4 regions of the Micromonospora sp. WMMD730 genome follow, and region 2 is predicted to be linked to each of the others. Evidence: riboswitches for the same ligand, from Rfam matches in the RefSeq annotation. Region 2 holds a riboswitch; each other region holds the start of a gene.
What was found. A riboswitch is a leader RNA that binds a small molecule or an ion and turns the genes downstream of it on or off. The one in region 2 is predicted to bind cobalamin.
Positions count from the first base shown of each region.

Region 1: another riboswitch for cobalamin. It lies ahead of cobN (cobaltochelatase subunit CobN); the one in region 2 lies ahead of ACN265_RS19300 (acyl-CoA thioesterase).
Region 3: another riboswitch for cobalamin. It lies ahead of bluB (5,6-dimethylbenzimidazole synthase); the one in region 2 lies ahead of ACN265_RS19300 (acyl-CoA thioesterase).
Region 4: another riboswitch for cobalamin. It lies ahead of ACN265_RS10205 (ribonucleoside-diphosphate reductase subunit alpha); the one in region 2 lies ahead of ACN265_RS19300 (acyl-CoA thioesterase).

Region 1 covers NZ_JBMHML010000002.1:2,838,969-2,842,308, forward strand. Annotated here, with positions in the region: gene ACN265_RS12395 (hypothetical protein) at 1-189, shown strand, start outside; cobalamin riboswitch at 788-917, shown strand; gene cobN (cobaltochelatase subunit CobN) at 1,227-3,340, shown strand, end outside.
Region 2 covers NZ_JBMHML010000002.1:4,506,959-4,510,298, forward strand. Annotated here, with positions in the region: gene ACN265_RS19290 (ABC transporter ATP-binding protein) at 1-102, shown strand, start outside; gene ACN265_RS19295 (ECF transporter S component) at 99-1,151, shown strand; cobalamin riboswitch at 1,162-1,380, shown strand; gene ACN265_RS19300 (acyl-CoA thioesterase) at 1,498-2,010, shown strand; gene ACN265_RS19305 (LysE family translocator) at 2,011-2,640, shown strand; gene ACN265_RS19310 (hypothetical protein) at 2,747-2,947, opposite strand; gene ACN265_RS19315 (hypothetical protein) at 3,131-3,340, opposite strand, start outside.
Region 3 covers NZ_JBMHML010000002.1:2,118,884-2,122,223, forward strand. Annotated here, with positions in the region: gene ACN265_RS09490 (hypothetical protein) at 1-112, shown strand, start outside; gene ACN265_RS09495 (phosphotransferase) at 189-1,142, opposite strand; cobalamin riboswitch at 1,231-1,428, shown strand; gene bluB (5,6-dimethylbenzimidazole synthase) at 1,466-2,110, shown strand; gene ACN265_RS09505 (hypothetical protein) at 2,184-2,528, shown strand; gene ACN265_RS09510 (GNAT family N-acetyltransferase) at 2,653-2,952, opposite strand; gene ACN265_RS09515 (hypothetical protein) at 3,308-3,340, shown strand, end outside.
Region 4 covers NZ_JBMHML010000002.1:2,281,605-2,284,944, reverse strand. Annotated here, with positions in the region: gene ACN265_RS10215 (oxidoreductase) at 1-89, opposite strand, end outside; gene ACN265_RS10210 (helix-turn-helix transcriptional regulator) at 217-1,104, shown strand; cobalamin riboswitch at 1,132-1,345, shown strand; gene ACN265_RS10205 (ribonucleoside-diphosphate reductase subunit alpha) at 1,467-3,340, shown strand, end outside.

The DNA of each region.
Region 1 (3,340 bases), 1.7 Mb from region 2:
GCCACCGACACCACGGTGGTGGCGATCGCGCACGACGGGGAGTGGATCCGCCGCCGCACCGGCTCCCCACGTACGGCGGCCAAGCTGGCCCACCGGCACGCGGTGCCACTCTACGAGGCGGCGAAGACCGGATACCCGGAGCGGATGCGGGCCTGGAACCGGGCCCACCCCGAGCGTCGCCTCCGCTGACCCCGCAGCCGCGCGTGCAGCGTGGCCGGGGTGGTGCCCCCCGTGGGATGTCGGCCCGTGGGATGTGGGTCCGTGGGGGTGCGGCCACGGCGGCGGGTGCGACCGCCGGCCGCCCCGCACCTCTGACCCTGCGGGGCAGGGGTGCGGGGGTATGTCGTCGCGGGGGCCCTTTCGAGCTGATGACGGTGACGGATCGGCCCCGCCGGGTGGGACGACCCGTACCGCCAGGTCGGGGTGGCCGGGGTGGCGCGGCCCCGCAGCACCGGATGGGCCTGTGACCGGAGGGCCTGCGGCACTGGAGGAGGCGGCCCCGCGGCACCGGGCCGGGGTGCCGCCCTCAGGCTGCCCCGGCCCCGGGGTGCCGGGCGGGTGGCCGGGGCGCTACCCGGCGCGACAACCGTCCGGTCAGGTCGGCCGTGCCGGTCCCGAGTCGTTGACATCATCAGCTCGACAGCGTGCGAGAGAGGTGTCCCGACCGACCAGCTCCGTGCCGCCCGGATCAGCTCCGTGCCGCCCAGTTCCGCGCCGTCGCGGGGCCGGTGGCCGCCGTTGACCTCGGGGTGAGGAGTGTGGCAGCATTCGCGGCCTGACGGCAGTGAAGGAAGTCGGTGCGATTCCGACGCGGTCCCGCCACTGTCACCGGGGAGCGATCCCCCCTCGTGGGTCACGACCGTGCGTGCACGGTTGGAAGGCCGGGGGTGAGCGTCGATCCGGGAGCCAGGATACTTCGGCCGTCGGAGAACCCCAGGGCGTGGACACCCGAGGAGGAACCGATGACGCACAGCGTCACTGCCGACCCGATCACGGTCGGTGATTTCCGCATCACCGTCGAGCCTGCGCCGCCGCGCGCTCCCACCTCTCCCACCGTCGCCGGCCGTCGCCGGGGCGGTCGGCCTGCCGCGTACCGCTGACGGCCGGTCCGGATGCCCCGCCGCCGGCGGGGTGCGTCGGACCTCCGCCGCCGCTGACCGGCGTCCCTCCCGCCCCGCTCGGCCCGGCCCCGTGGTCGAGCCGGACGTCACTCTCCGGAGCCGAACGTGCGCATCCTGCTGCTGTCCACCGCCGACACCGATCTGCTCGCCGCCCGCGCCAGCGCCGCCGACTACCGTCTCGCCAACCCCACCCGGGTCGACGTGGCCGCCGTGCCGGCCCTGCTCGACGGTGTCGACCTGGCCGTCGTACGGCTGCTCGGCGGGCGGCAGGCGTGGCCGGACGGCCTCGCGGCGGTGCTCGGCTCCGGCGTCCCCACGATCGTGCTCGGCGGCGAGGCGGTGCCCGACGCGGAGCTGATGGCGGCCTCCACGGTGGCCTCCGGGGTGGCCACCGAAGCGCTGTCCTACCTGGTCGAAGGGGGCGCGGACAACCTCGCCCAGCTCGCCCGGTTCCTCTCCGACACCGTCCTGCTCACCGGTGAGGGCTTCGACCCGCCCACCCCCACCCCGCCCTACGGCATCCTCGACCACCACCGCCCGTCCACCCCGGTCGACGGGGCGGACCCGGTGGCCGGGCCGCAGGACGGCGGCGGGCGGCCCACGGTGGGGATCGTGTTCTACCGGGCGCACGCGCTGGCCGGCAACACCGGTTTCGTGCAGACCCTGGCCGACGCGGTCGACGCGGCCGGCGGCGAACCGCTGCCGATCTTCTGCGGATCGCTGCGCGGGCTCACCCCCGGCGACGGGCCGCTGGACCTCTTCGCCCGCTGCGACGCGCTCGTCGTCACCGTCCTCGCCGCCGGGGGGACGGTCGCCGCCGACGCCTCCGGCGGGGGCGACGAGGACGCCTGGGACGTCGGCGCGCTCGCCGCCCTCGACGTGCCGGTGATCCAGGCGCTCTGCCTGACCAGCACCCGGGAGCAGTGGGCGGCCAGCGACGCCGGACTGTCCCCGCTCGACGCGGCCATGCAGGTGGCCATCCCCGAGTTCGACGGTCGGATCGTCACCGTGCCGTTCTCGTTCAAGCGGATCGACTCCGACGGGCTGTCGGTCTACGCCGCCGACGCCGAGCGGGCCGCCCGGGTCGCCGGGATCGCCGTCCGGCAGGCCCGGCTGCGCCACCTGCCCAACGCCACGAAGCGGGTGGCGGTCGTGCTCAGCTCCTACCCGACGAAGCACTCCCGGGTCGGCAACGCCGTCGGCCTGGACACCCCCGCCTCGGCGGTCCGGCTGCTCGCCGCCCTCGCCGACGCCGGATACCACCTCGGCGACGCGCCGCCGCCCACCGACGGGGACGCGCTGATCCACGCGTTGATCGCCGCCGGGGGTCACGACGTCGAGTGGCTCACCCCGGAACAGTTGGCCGCCGCCGAGGCCCGGGTGCCGGGGGAGACCTACCGGCGCTGGTTCGACCAGGTGCCGGTCGACCTGCGGGACCGGATGCGGGAACACTGGGGTGAGCCACCCGGCCAGCTCTACACCGACGACGGGGACATCGTCCTGGCCGGGCTGCGGTTCGGCAACGTCACCCTGCTGATCCAGCCGCCGCGCGGCTTCGGCGAGAACCCGATCGCCATCTACCACGACCCCGACCTGCCACCCAGCCACCACTATCTGGCCGCGTACCGGTGGCTGGCCGCGCCGGTCGCCGACGGCGGCTTCGGCGCGGACGCGGTGGTGCACCTCGGCAAGCACGGCACCCTGGAATGGCTGCCCGGTAAGGGACTCGGCCTGGCCGCCGACTGCGCCCCCGACGCCGTCCTCGGTGACCTGCCGCTGGTCTACCCGTTCATCGTCAACGACCCCGGCGAGGGCACCCAGGCCAAGCGGCGGGCGCACGCCGTCGTGGTCGACCACCTGGTGCCCCCGATGGCCCGCGCCGAGACCTACGGCGAACTGGCGAAACTCGAACAGCTGCTGGACGAGTACGCCACCGTGCAGGCCCTCGACCCGGCGAAGGTGCCGGTGGTCCGGGGGCAGATCTGGGAGCTGGTGCACGCCGCCGAACTCCACCACGACCTGCACACCGAGGCGATGCCCGCCGCCGACGACTTCGACGACTTCGTGCTGCACCTCGACGGCTACCTGTGCGAGGTCAAGGACGTGCAGATCCGCGACGGGCTGCACATCCTGGCCGGGGTGCCCACCGGTGAGGCCCGGGTCAACCTCGTCCTGGCCGTGCTGCGCGCACCGCAGGTGTGGGGCGGTAGCCGGGCGCT
Region 2 (3,340 bases):
CCGGCGTTCGCCCCGCAGGTGGCCAAGGTCCTCGCCCCGGCGCCGTGGCTGACGGTCGAGCAGGTCACCGCCGCGCTGGGCCCGGCCCGGGAGCCGGCATGAGCGTGCTGCGGGTCGCACCGCGCACCGCCGTGGTGCTGACCCTCGCCTCCGCCGCCGCGCTGGCCACCTTCACCTGGCCGTTCTTCATTCCCGCGCATCCCGAGAGCACGGCTCGCACCGGTGAGGCCCCGCTGGTCTTCCTCGTCATGCTGCCGGTACTGGTGGCACTCGTCCTGGCCGAACTCAGCTCCGGCGGCATCGACAGCAAGGCCCTGGCGATGCTCGGTGTGCTCGCCGCCGTCAACGCCGCGCTACGTCCACTGGGCGCCGGCACCGCAGGCATCGAAACCGTGTTCTTCCTACTCGTCCTCGCCGGTCGGGTCTTCGGGCCGGGTTTCGGTTTCCTCCTCGGCTCGACGTCGCTGTTCGCCTCCGCGCTGCTCACCGCCGGAGTCGGCCCGTGGTTGCCGTTCCAGATGTTGTGCGCCTCCTGGGTAGGTCTCGGTGCCGGTCTGCTCCCTACGCGGATGCGCGGCCGGGTCGAGGTGGCTGTCCTGGCCGGCTACGGGGCGTTCGCCGCGTACGGCTACGGCCTGCTGATGAACCTGTGGTTCTGGCCGTTCAGCCTCGGCGCGGACACCCAACTCTCCTACGTCGCCGGCGCGCCGGTGCTGGACAACCTGCACCGCTTCGCCGTGTTCACCGCCGTCACCTCGACGTTCGGCTGGGACACCGGGCGGGCGATCACCACCGCGGTGGCGATCGTGCTGGCCGGCCCGGCGGTGCTCGCCGCCCTGCGCCGCGCCGCCCGGCGGGCCGCGTTCGACGCACCGGTCACCTTCGCCGCACACGCGCCGCAGCCAGCGTTGCCAACCATGCCGGCGACAGGTACCGCCACGTCCGCACCTGCGGCATCTGCACCGGCAGTTACGCCGCGATCCGGGAAGCCGGTGGTGGCACCGCAGGACGTGACGGGTCCCGCCGTCGGCGTGGCCCCACCTGCCCGTCGAGGGCGGGGTGCGGTGCGACCGGACCCGATTCCGTCCGCCGCCGAGGAGGGCGGTCAGGGAGGTGAGTCACATCAGGCCCCGGAGCGGTTGGTGGACTGACTGTCGCGGATAGGCTGTTCCTGGCGTTGGTTCGCCCGGACGTGGTCACGTTCGGGCGTCGTAAGAGGGAACCCGGTGGGAATCCGGGACTGCCCCGCAGCGGTGAGTGGGAACGACCGCCGTCATCAGCACTGGGCCGCACGGCCTGGGAAGCGACGGCCAGTAGGGGATCCGGCGTGTCCGGGTCGCGCCCGCGAGTCCGAAGACCTGCCCACGCTGCGCATCCACGAGGTGGGTGCGCTGCCGTCGACCTCGCGGGCGGGTCGGGCGGGTGATGCGCTGCGGCGTGTCCTCGACGTGCGTGCCGGCTGGTCTGACGGTGTGCCCTCCGAGGACGGATGAATCCATGCACGAGAGCGCCACACTCACCGGCCGGCCCCCATCGGCGTCGCGTCTGACCCTGTCGCAGATCATGGACCAGCACCACACCAACCTGATGGGCACCGTCCACGGCGGCCGGATCCTCAACCTCATCGACTCCGTCGCCGGAGTGGTCGCCGCCCGGCACTCCGACGGTCCGGCGGTCACCGCCGCCATCGACGAGACCGCCTTCCTGCGGGCCGTACGCGTCGGCGACGTCGTCCACGTCGACGCCCGCATCACCTGGGCCGGCCGCAGCTCGATGGAGGTCGCCGTCAAGGTCAGCGCCGACCGTTGGGACCGGGCGGTGCCGCCGGTGGACGTGGCCACCGCCCACCTGGTGATGGTCGCCGTTGACGACGACGGTCAGCCGCGCGTAGTGCCGCCGCTGCTGCCGGAGACCGATGGTGACCGGCGTCGTTACCGGGAGGCGCAGATCCGGCGGGAGCACCGGCTCGCTCTTCGGCGTGCGTTGCTCGACGGTGCCGAGGAGGGCTGAGTGGTGCTCGGACTGTCCGCGGCCACCCTGGCCGGCTACCTTGCCGCCATCGCCGTCCTCATGATCACTCCCGGGCCGGACATGATGTTCGTCCTGGCCAACGCGACCCTCTACGGCACCCGGGCCGGCGCGGTCGCCGCGCTCGGGGTCGCGGCCGGGGAAGCGGTACATGTGGCGGCGGTGGTCTGTGGCCTCGCCGCCGTGATCACCGCGTCGCCGGTGTTGTTCTCCGCGATTCGCTGGGCCGGGGCGGCCTATCTGATCGTCCTCGGGATTCGAGCCCTACGCGACGGCAGGGCGACGGCCTCCACCACCGTTGAGCAGCACGGCCGCAGCGGCGGGGCGTTCCTCCGGGGGTTGGTGACCAACCTCCTCAACCCCAAGATGGTCCTGTTCAGCGTGGCGTTCCTGCCACAGTTCGTCAGCCCGACGACCGGTGACGTCACGGCGCAACTGGTGCTCCTCGGTGTGATCTTCGTCGCGGTGCAGCTCACCGTCGATGTCGCTCTCGGTGCCGGGGCCGGCAGGTTCGCCGGCCGGGTGACCGATGGTCGCTGGTCTCGGCGGATCAGCCGGATCTGCGCGGTGGCCTTCATCGCCCTCGGCATCCGCCTGGCCACCAGCGGATGACAGCATCGTTCGCAGTTGGTCCAGGATCGGCGACCCGCCGTGGTCCGGTCGTCGGCACCTGACAGCGGAGTCCCCGTGCCCGACGAGCGGCACGGGGACCCCGCTGTCAGGCCGCAGTCGGTGGTGGTTGACCAGCGGTGTTCGCGACGAGTAGGGACAGTTCCCGCACCAGTTCATCCATGGACTGCCCGCTGCCCTCCCGGACCAATCCGAGCGCAAGGTCGGCGAGCAGGTAGAAGCCGAGGGTTCTGGCCTGCTCACCGGGGAACGCGGCGAGGAGTTCCTCGGGCACCAGCGTGGTCGCCACGGTGGGTCGCGGCGATGACCCCGGCGGCGCGTTGGACCATCCCCGCCGCGGCGGGGATGGGTGCGCTCACCGGGCTCAGAGCGTGGGACCCGTGGCACGGGCGGCGTCGAAGCAGGCGGCGCTGCGTGCCCTCGCCGCTGCCCTCACCGGGCGCGAACCCAGCCTGAAGATCTTCCTCGACTACTACGGCAGGCCGACCAGTGAACGACATCCACTCAGGTTGTTGGTGTTCACGCAGGAGGCTAGCGATCGCGCAGATGGTGGTGCCGAGCGGTCGTGGTAGCGGCCACCACCACAGACCGAATCCTGCTCGTCGGCCGGGGATGCCTGGGCACTGCTCCCGGGGATGCCTTGGGTGAGGCCGCGTGCGAGTTCGGCGGTGCGGATCAGCTC
Region 3 (3,340 bases), 2.4 Mb from region 2:
GTCGATCACACCGGCGGTCACCGAGACCGCCCATGGGCACGTCGTCGAGCTGCGCTTCGGCGCGGGCGGCTTCCCGGCGGCGGTCTGCGAGTACGCCAGCATCGAGCGGTGACCGACCCGAGCCGGGGGAGGCCGGTCGGGATCGGACCGATGTCAGCCGCTCACCGCCGCCGGGATCGCCGCCGCGCTCACTCGCGGAACGCCTCGGTCGCGGCGGTCCGCCGGTTCCACATCGCGACGGCCACCGGATCGCCCCAGCGCACGCAGAAGTCACGACACCGCAGGCACATCCGGACCATGGCCGCCTGCCGCTCGCCCCAGCCCGGACGCTCGCCGTAGCCGGTGAAGAGGTGATCGAGGTGATCGACCGCCAGGGGATGGTGCATCCGTACGATCCACTCGGTCCACGCGAGGTCCTCGACCGCCGGGCCGAGATGGCACAGCTCCCAGTCGATGACCGCCAGCACCTCGTCGACCGCCTCGTTCACCAGGATGTTCTGCGGGCCGAAGTCGCCGTGCACGATCACCTCGCCGGTGCCGGGAAGACCCGGCACCGTCGCGGGGTCGACGTCGGACAGCCGTCGCCGGGCCTGGCCGCACAGCCGCAGGACTGCAGCGGCGTGACCACCGTCCAGGGCGTCCTGCGCATGCCAACCGGCGACCTCCGCGACGGCAAGCTCGCCGTCGGGGGCCGCCCGGACCTCCGGGACGGGAAAGCTGCCGGCCAGCCCGGACAGTGCGGCCCGCTCGACCGTGAAGCGCTGTCCGGCATCGGGCCCCAGGTAGGACTTGCGCACCGTGCCGGCCACCCGGCTGGTCGCGTTGGTGTATCCGTGCGGCAGCCTCAGCTCCTCGTCGCCGGCCGTCTCGGTCATGCCGTTCTCCCTCTCCGTCGTTCGACGCGCCCGGACCGGACGGACCTCGCCGGCACCGGCTCGTACGGTCGCCGCGCCGCCGTCGCGGACCACGACATCACGTCCCGAAGCCACGGTCTCGAACACCGTGTCGCTGCGCAACGGGTCCGGCACCTCGACCCCGACGTGCTCCTCCCGCCGCACGGGAGTCCAGCGACCGAAGCGCGCCTCGTCGTAGGCCTGGCAGCCGGCCACCTCGGCGAGGACGTCGCACACCCCGGCGTCCACGTGGACGCCGGAACACGGGGACCCGCTGCGTGTGCTGTCGGGTCGGGCCGTGGCCGGCCGGCGTCGGTGGTGCGGGTTAGCATCGGCGACGGCATGATCGTGCGAGGTGCCCCGCGCATGCGGGGAGAATCGGGAAGCCGGTGTGATTCCGGCACGGGCCCGCCGCGGTGACCGGGGAGCGACCGTCCAGGCGCGAGGAGCGCAGCCACTGGCCCAAGGGCTGGGAAGGCGGACGGGTAGGCGTTGATCCGGGAGTCCGAAGACCGGCCTCGCGTCGAGCGCCCACCCGTCGGGGGTGGGCCGAGCGCAGCGGGAGCCTGCCTGTGGAACTCTACGACGCCATCCACCGCCGCCGGGACGTCCGGGCCGAGTTCACCGGGGAGCCGGTGCCGGCCGACACCCTGCACCGGATTCTCGACGCCGCGCACGCCGCGCCCAGCGTCGGCAACTCGCAGCCGTGGGATTTCGTCCTGGTCCGGGACCCGGCCGTCCGTCGCCGGTTCCATCGGCACGTGCAGGCCGAGCGGGCGACGTTCGCCGCCACTCTGGACGGTGCGGCGGCCGAGCGGTTCGCGCGTATCAAGATCGACGGGGTGCTGGAGTCGACGCTGTCGGTGGTCGTCACCTACGACCCGCAGCGCGGCGGCCCGGCGGTGCTCGGGCGGCACGCCATCGCCGACGCGGGCCTCTACTCGGTCTGCCTGGCCATCCAGAACCTCTGGCTCGCCGCCACCGCCGAAGGGCTGGGCGTCGGGTGGGTGTCCTTCTACCGGGAGCCGTTCCTGGCCGAGCTGCTGGGTGTGCCGGCCGGCATCCGGCCGGTGGCCTGGCTCTGCGTCGGGCCGGTCACCCACCTGGAGGCCGTGCCCGATCTGGAGCGGCACGGGTGGCGGCGGCGCAGGCCCCTCACCGAGGCGATCCACCACGACCGGTGGCTACGGCGGGGGACCGACCAACCGAACAGCTAATTCGGGTACGTCGATGCGACAGCTAGGCTGGCGTCGCACTGAGTCATCGCTCGGCTACGTTGGGAGGAGTTTCATGCGTACCACCGTCAAGGTGTTGGCGGCGTCCGCGCTCGCCGCCCTGAGCCTCGCCGCCGCCGGCGCCACGCCGGCTCTCGCCGCCGCCCCGGCTCCCTTCTGCGAGTCCGGCGCGTCGCAGTTCTACTGCGACGCCAGCAGCACCGGCACGACGACCTGGAGCATCACCTGGTACTCCGGCAGTGTCGGCACCTTCACGACCGCCGGGCCGACTCTCTTCGCCACCTGCCCGGCCAGCAACCTCGGCCACCCCGTGCGGGCCAGCTACAGCTACGTCGACGGCGGCACCACCCAGTACAGCGGCACCACCCAGTTCATCTGCCGCAGCGGCTCCTGGCAGTAGGGCCGTCCGGCGTCCGGCGTACGCGCGGGTGACGCGCGTACGCCGGACGGGCTCTGGTGTGACCACCACCCGGGCGTCGACGCCGGACTTTCCGGGACCACCGGCACCGACGACCGGACGCCGGTCACGTCGTGGTGATGGCCGCAGCTCGTGAGTAGCTGTACAGGATGTATCCCCGGTAGACGGCGGCGTGGAACAGGTAATGCGCGATGCCCACCATCTCACCGTCGCGCCGTGCGCAGATGCCCCGGATCTGTTCGCCGTCCACCAGGCGCTGCCACGTGCGTTCGTAGCCCTCGTCGTCGACCTCGGTCGCGGGTCGATCCGGCCGGCCCGCCCAGTGCGCGGGGAAACGCCGGGTCAAACCCTCCCACTCTTCGCGGTCACGTCCAGTCAACGAGTCGATGCTCACCACGGCCGTCATCCTCGCATCACCTCCCGCACTGCGGAGGGCGTCGGACGCGGTGTCCGGCGGACCGGACGCCACCTCGGTGCACCAACACTGCCGGGTGGGCAGGTATGGGTTTGTATGGGGATCCCCCGCACGGCCCGACGTCACGCGACGCTCGTCGGCGAGGCCCGCCCCGAGGGCGGGCGCCGAGCTATTCCACCTGCGGTGGGAGGGAACGATGATGAGATTGCTACCGCGAGGACACCGGTCACCATCCGGGCTGGTGGGCATCACGATCGCGGCGGTACTGCTGGGGATGGGGGTACATGCCAGCGGGGAGGGGAGACCCCCGGCTGCCCAGGGGGATCTTCAGGACTGGCATTCGACGATGGTGAAGGTGCCGCGGCCGTCGGCGCAGGGG
Region 4 (3,340 bases), 2.2 Mb from region 2:
GCGGTGACCAGGCCGAGGCCGGAGTTCGCGCCGGTCACGACGGCGGTGCGGCCGTGCTGGTCGGGGATGTGGTCGGCGGTCCAGGTCATCTGCTGCTCCCTGACGGTCGGATCGGACCACCGACGCTAGGGCCCGACCGGGCGGGGCCGGTCGCACCCGGTTGCCTAGGTCCCGCAGACCTACCCACGCCGGTCCGGGCCGCGCCACACTGGCGACATGACCCGTCCGTACGCCCGTGAACTCGGTGACTTCCTGCGTGCCCGGCGCGCCCGGTTGCACCCCCGTGACGTCGGCCTGGAGCCGGGCGGGCGACGCCGGGTCACCGGGCTGCGCCGCGAGGAGCTGGCGCTGCTGGCCGGGTTGAGCACCGACTACTACCAGCGGATGGAGCAGGGCCGGGAGGTGCGCCCGTCCGACGACGTGCTGGACGGGCTCGCCGCCGCGCTCGGCCTCGACGACGCGGAACGCCGGCACCTGTTCACCCTGGCCCGCGCCGCCCGCCGGCCGACGCCCGCCCGGGTCGACCACGGTCCGGAGCGGGTGCCGGAGAGCACCAGGCGGCTGCTGCGGGTGCTGGACACCCCGGCGGTGGTGCTCGGCCGGCACCTGGACCTGCTCGCCTGGAACGCGTGGGCGGTGGCGCTGCTCGGCGATCCGGCGGACCACCCGCCGGACCGGCTCAACATGCTGCTGCTGATGTTCGACGAGGCGGCGACCCCGGTGCGGCGCTGCGCGTCCTGGGAGCAGCAGGCCATGGACTACATCGGCATGATGCGCGCCGCCGTGGCCACGGACCCCACCCACCCCCGGGCCACCGCCGTCGTCGGTGAGCTGAGCATCCGCAGCGCCGAGTTCCGGCGGCTGTGGGCCCGGCACGACGTACGCGGGTCGGTCAGCGGCACCAAGACCTTCCAGGTCCCCGAGGTCGGTGACATCGTCCTGGACTGGGACACCTACCCGCTGCCCGGAAACCCCGGCCCGGTCATGCTGGTCTTCACCGCCGAGCCCGGCAGCGCCGACGCCGACGCGCTGCGGCTGCTGGCGTCACTGCGGGCCACCGGGCGGTCGGATGAGAGTTATCCGACACGCCGACGCGACATCTAGTGTTGCCTCTCCCCCATCTACGCCATATATGGTGTGCCACGCAGCTGGTTCGGCCGGGCCCGGTGGTCCGGTCGAGGCAACAGGGAACCCGGTGGAAATCCGGGACTGCCCCGCAGCGGTAAGTGGGAACGACCGCCGTCATCGAGCACTGGACCGCGAGGTCCGGGAAGCGACGGCCAGTAGGCGACCGACCCCGGTCACGCCCACGAGTCCGAAGACCTGCCAGTGCGCCGTGCGCTGCTGCGCGCGGCGGTCGGAGGTCGCGCGGGACGACCGACGCCAGCACCCGGGCCGGCCGCCGTGCCGCGCCCGTCGGCGTCCTCCCGCGTCCCGATGGCCATCGGTGACAGCGAGGAGAGGTCATGACGAGCACAGCGCAGAGCCCACCGTCCGACGTCGACGGCGCGGAGCCACGCCGGCCCGCGATGCGGGTCCGCAAGCGCGACGGCGACACCGAGCCGGTGGACGTCAACCGGATCGTCACGGCCGTCGCCCGGTGGACCACCGACCTGGACGAGGTCGACCCGCTGCGGGTGGCCACCAGGACGATCAGCGGCCTCTACGACGGGGCGACCACGGCCGAGCTGGACAAGCTGTCGATCCAGACGGCGGCGGAGCTGATCGGCACGGAACCGCAGTACTCCCGCCTGGCGGCCCGGCTACTGGCCGCCTACGTGGACGAGGAGGTCCGTGGGCAGGCGGTGACCTCGTTCAGCGAGTCCATCCGGTACGCCCACGGCCTCGGCCTGATCGCCGACGACACCGCCGCGTTCGTGGCCCGGCACGCACGCCAGCTCGACGACGCCGTCGACCCGGCCGGTGACCTGCGGTTCGAGTACTTCGGGCTGCGTACGGTGGCCGACCGTTACCTGCTGCGGCACCCGCAGTCGCGGCTGGTGGTGGAGACCCCGCAGTACTGGCTGCTGCGGGTGGCCTGCGGGCTGTCCACCACGCCCGACGAGGCGGTCGGGTTCTACCGGCTGATGTCGTCGCTGGCCTATCTGCCGAGTTCCCCGACGTTGTTCAACTCGGGCACCCGGCACACCCAGATGTCGTCGTGTTTCCTGGTCGACTCGCCGCGCGACGAACTGGACTCCATCTACGAGCGCTACCACCAGGTGGCGAAGCTGTCGAAGTTCTCCGGCGGCATCGGCATCTCCTGGTCTCGGGTGCGCGGCCGGGGGGCGCTGATCCGGGGCACCAACGGCCGGTCGAACGGGATCGTGCCGTTCCTGAAGACCCTCGACGCCGGAGTGGCGGCGGTCAACCAGGGCGGCCGGCGCAAGGGGGCGGCCTGCGTCTACCTGGAACCCTGGCACCCGGACGTCGAGGAGTTCCTGGAGCTGCGGGACAACACCGGTGAGGAGGCCCGGCGCACCCACAACCTCAACCTGGCCAACTGGATCCCCGACGAGTTCATGCGCCGGGTCGAGGCCGACGGCGACTGGTCGCTGATCGACCCGTCGGACGCCCCGGAGCTGCCCGACCTGTACGGCGAGGAGTTCGACGCCGCGTACCGGGTCGCCGAGAAGAAGGCGGTCCGCACGGTGAAGGCCCGGGACCTGTACGGGCGGATGATGCGCACCCTGGCGCAGACCGGCAACGGGTGGATGACGTTCAAGGACCCGGCGAACCGGCTGTCCAACCAGACCGGCGTGCCGGGCAACACGATCCACCTGTCCAACCTGTGCACCGAGATCCTGGAGGTCAACAGCGACACCGAGACGGCGGTGTGCAACCTCGGCTCGGTCAACCTCGGCGCGCACCTCACCGACGACGGCGTCGACTGGGACAGGCTGCGCGAAACGGTCCGGACGGCGGTGGTGTTCCTGGACCGGGTGATCGACATCAACTACTACCCGGCCGAGCAGGCGGCGGCGTCCAACCCGCGCTGGCGGCCGGTCGGGCTGGGGCTGATGGGGCTGCAGGACGCATTGTTCGCGCTGCGGCTGCCGTTCGACTCGCCCGGGGCCCGGGAGTTGTCCACCCGGGTCCAGGAGGAGATCTTCCTGACCGCCCTGGAGACCTCGACCGGCCTGGCCGAACGGTTCGGCGCGCACCCGGCGTACCCGCAGACCCGGGCGGCCCGGGGTGACCTGCACCCGGACCTGTGGGGGGTCGAGCCCACCCAGACCGCGCGGTGGGCGGCGCTGCGCAGCCGGATCGCCGCGCACGGCCTGCGCAACTCGCTGCTGGTGGCGATCGCCCCGACCGCCACGATCGCGTCGATCGCCGG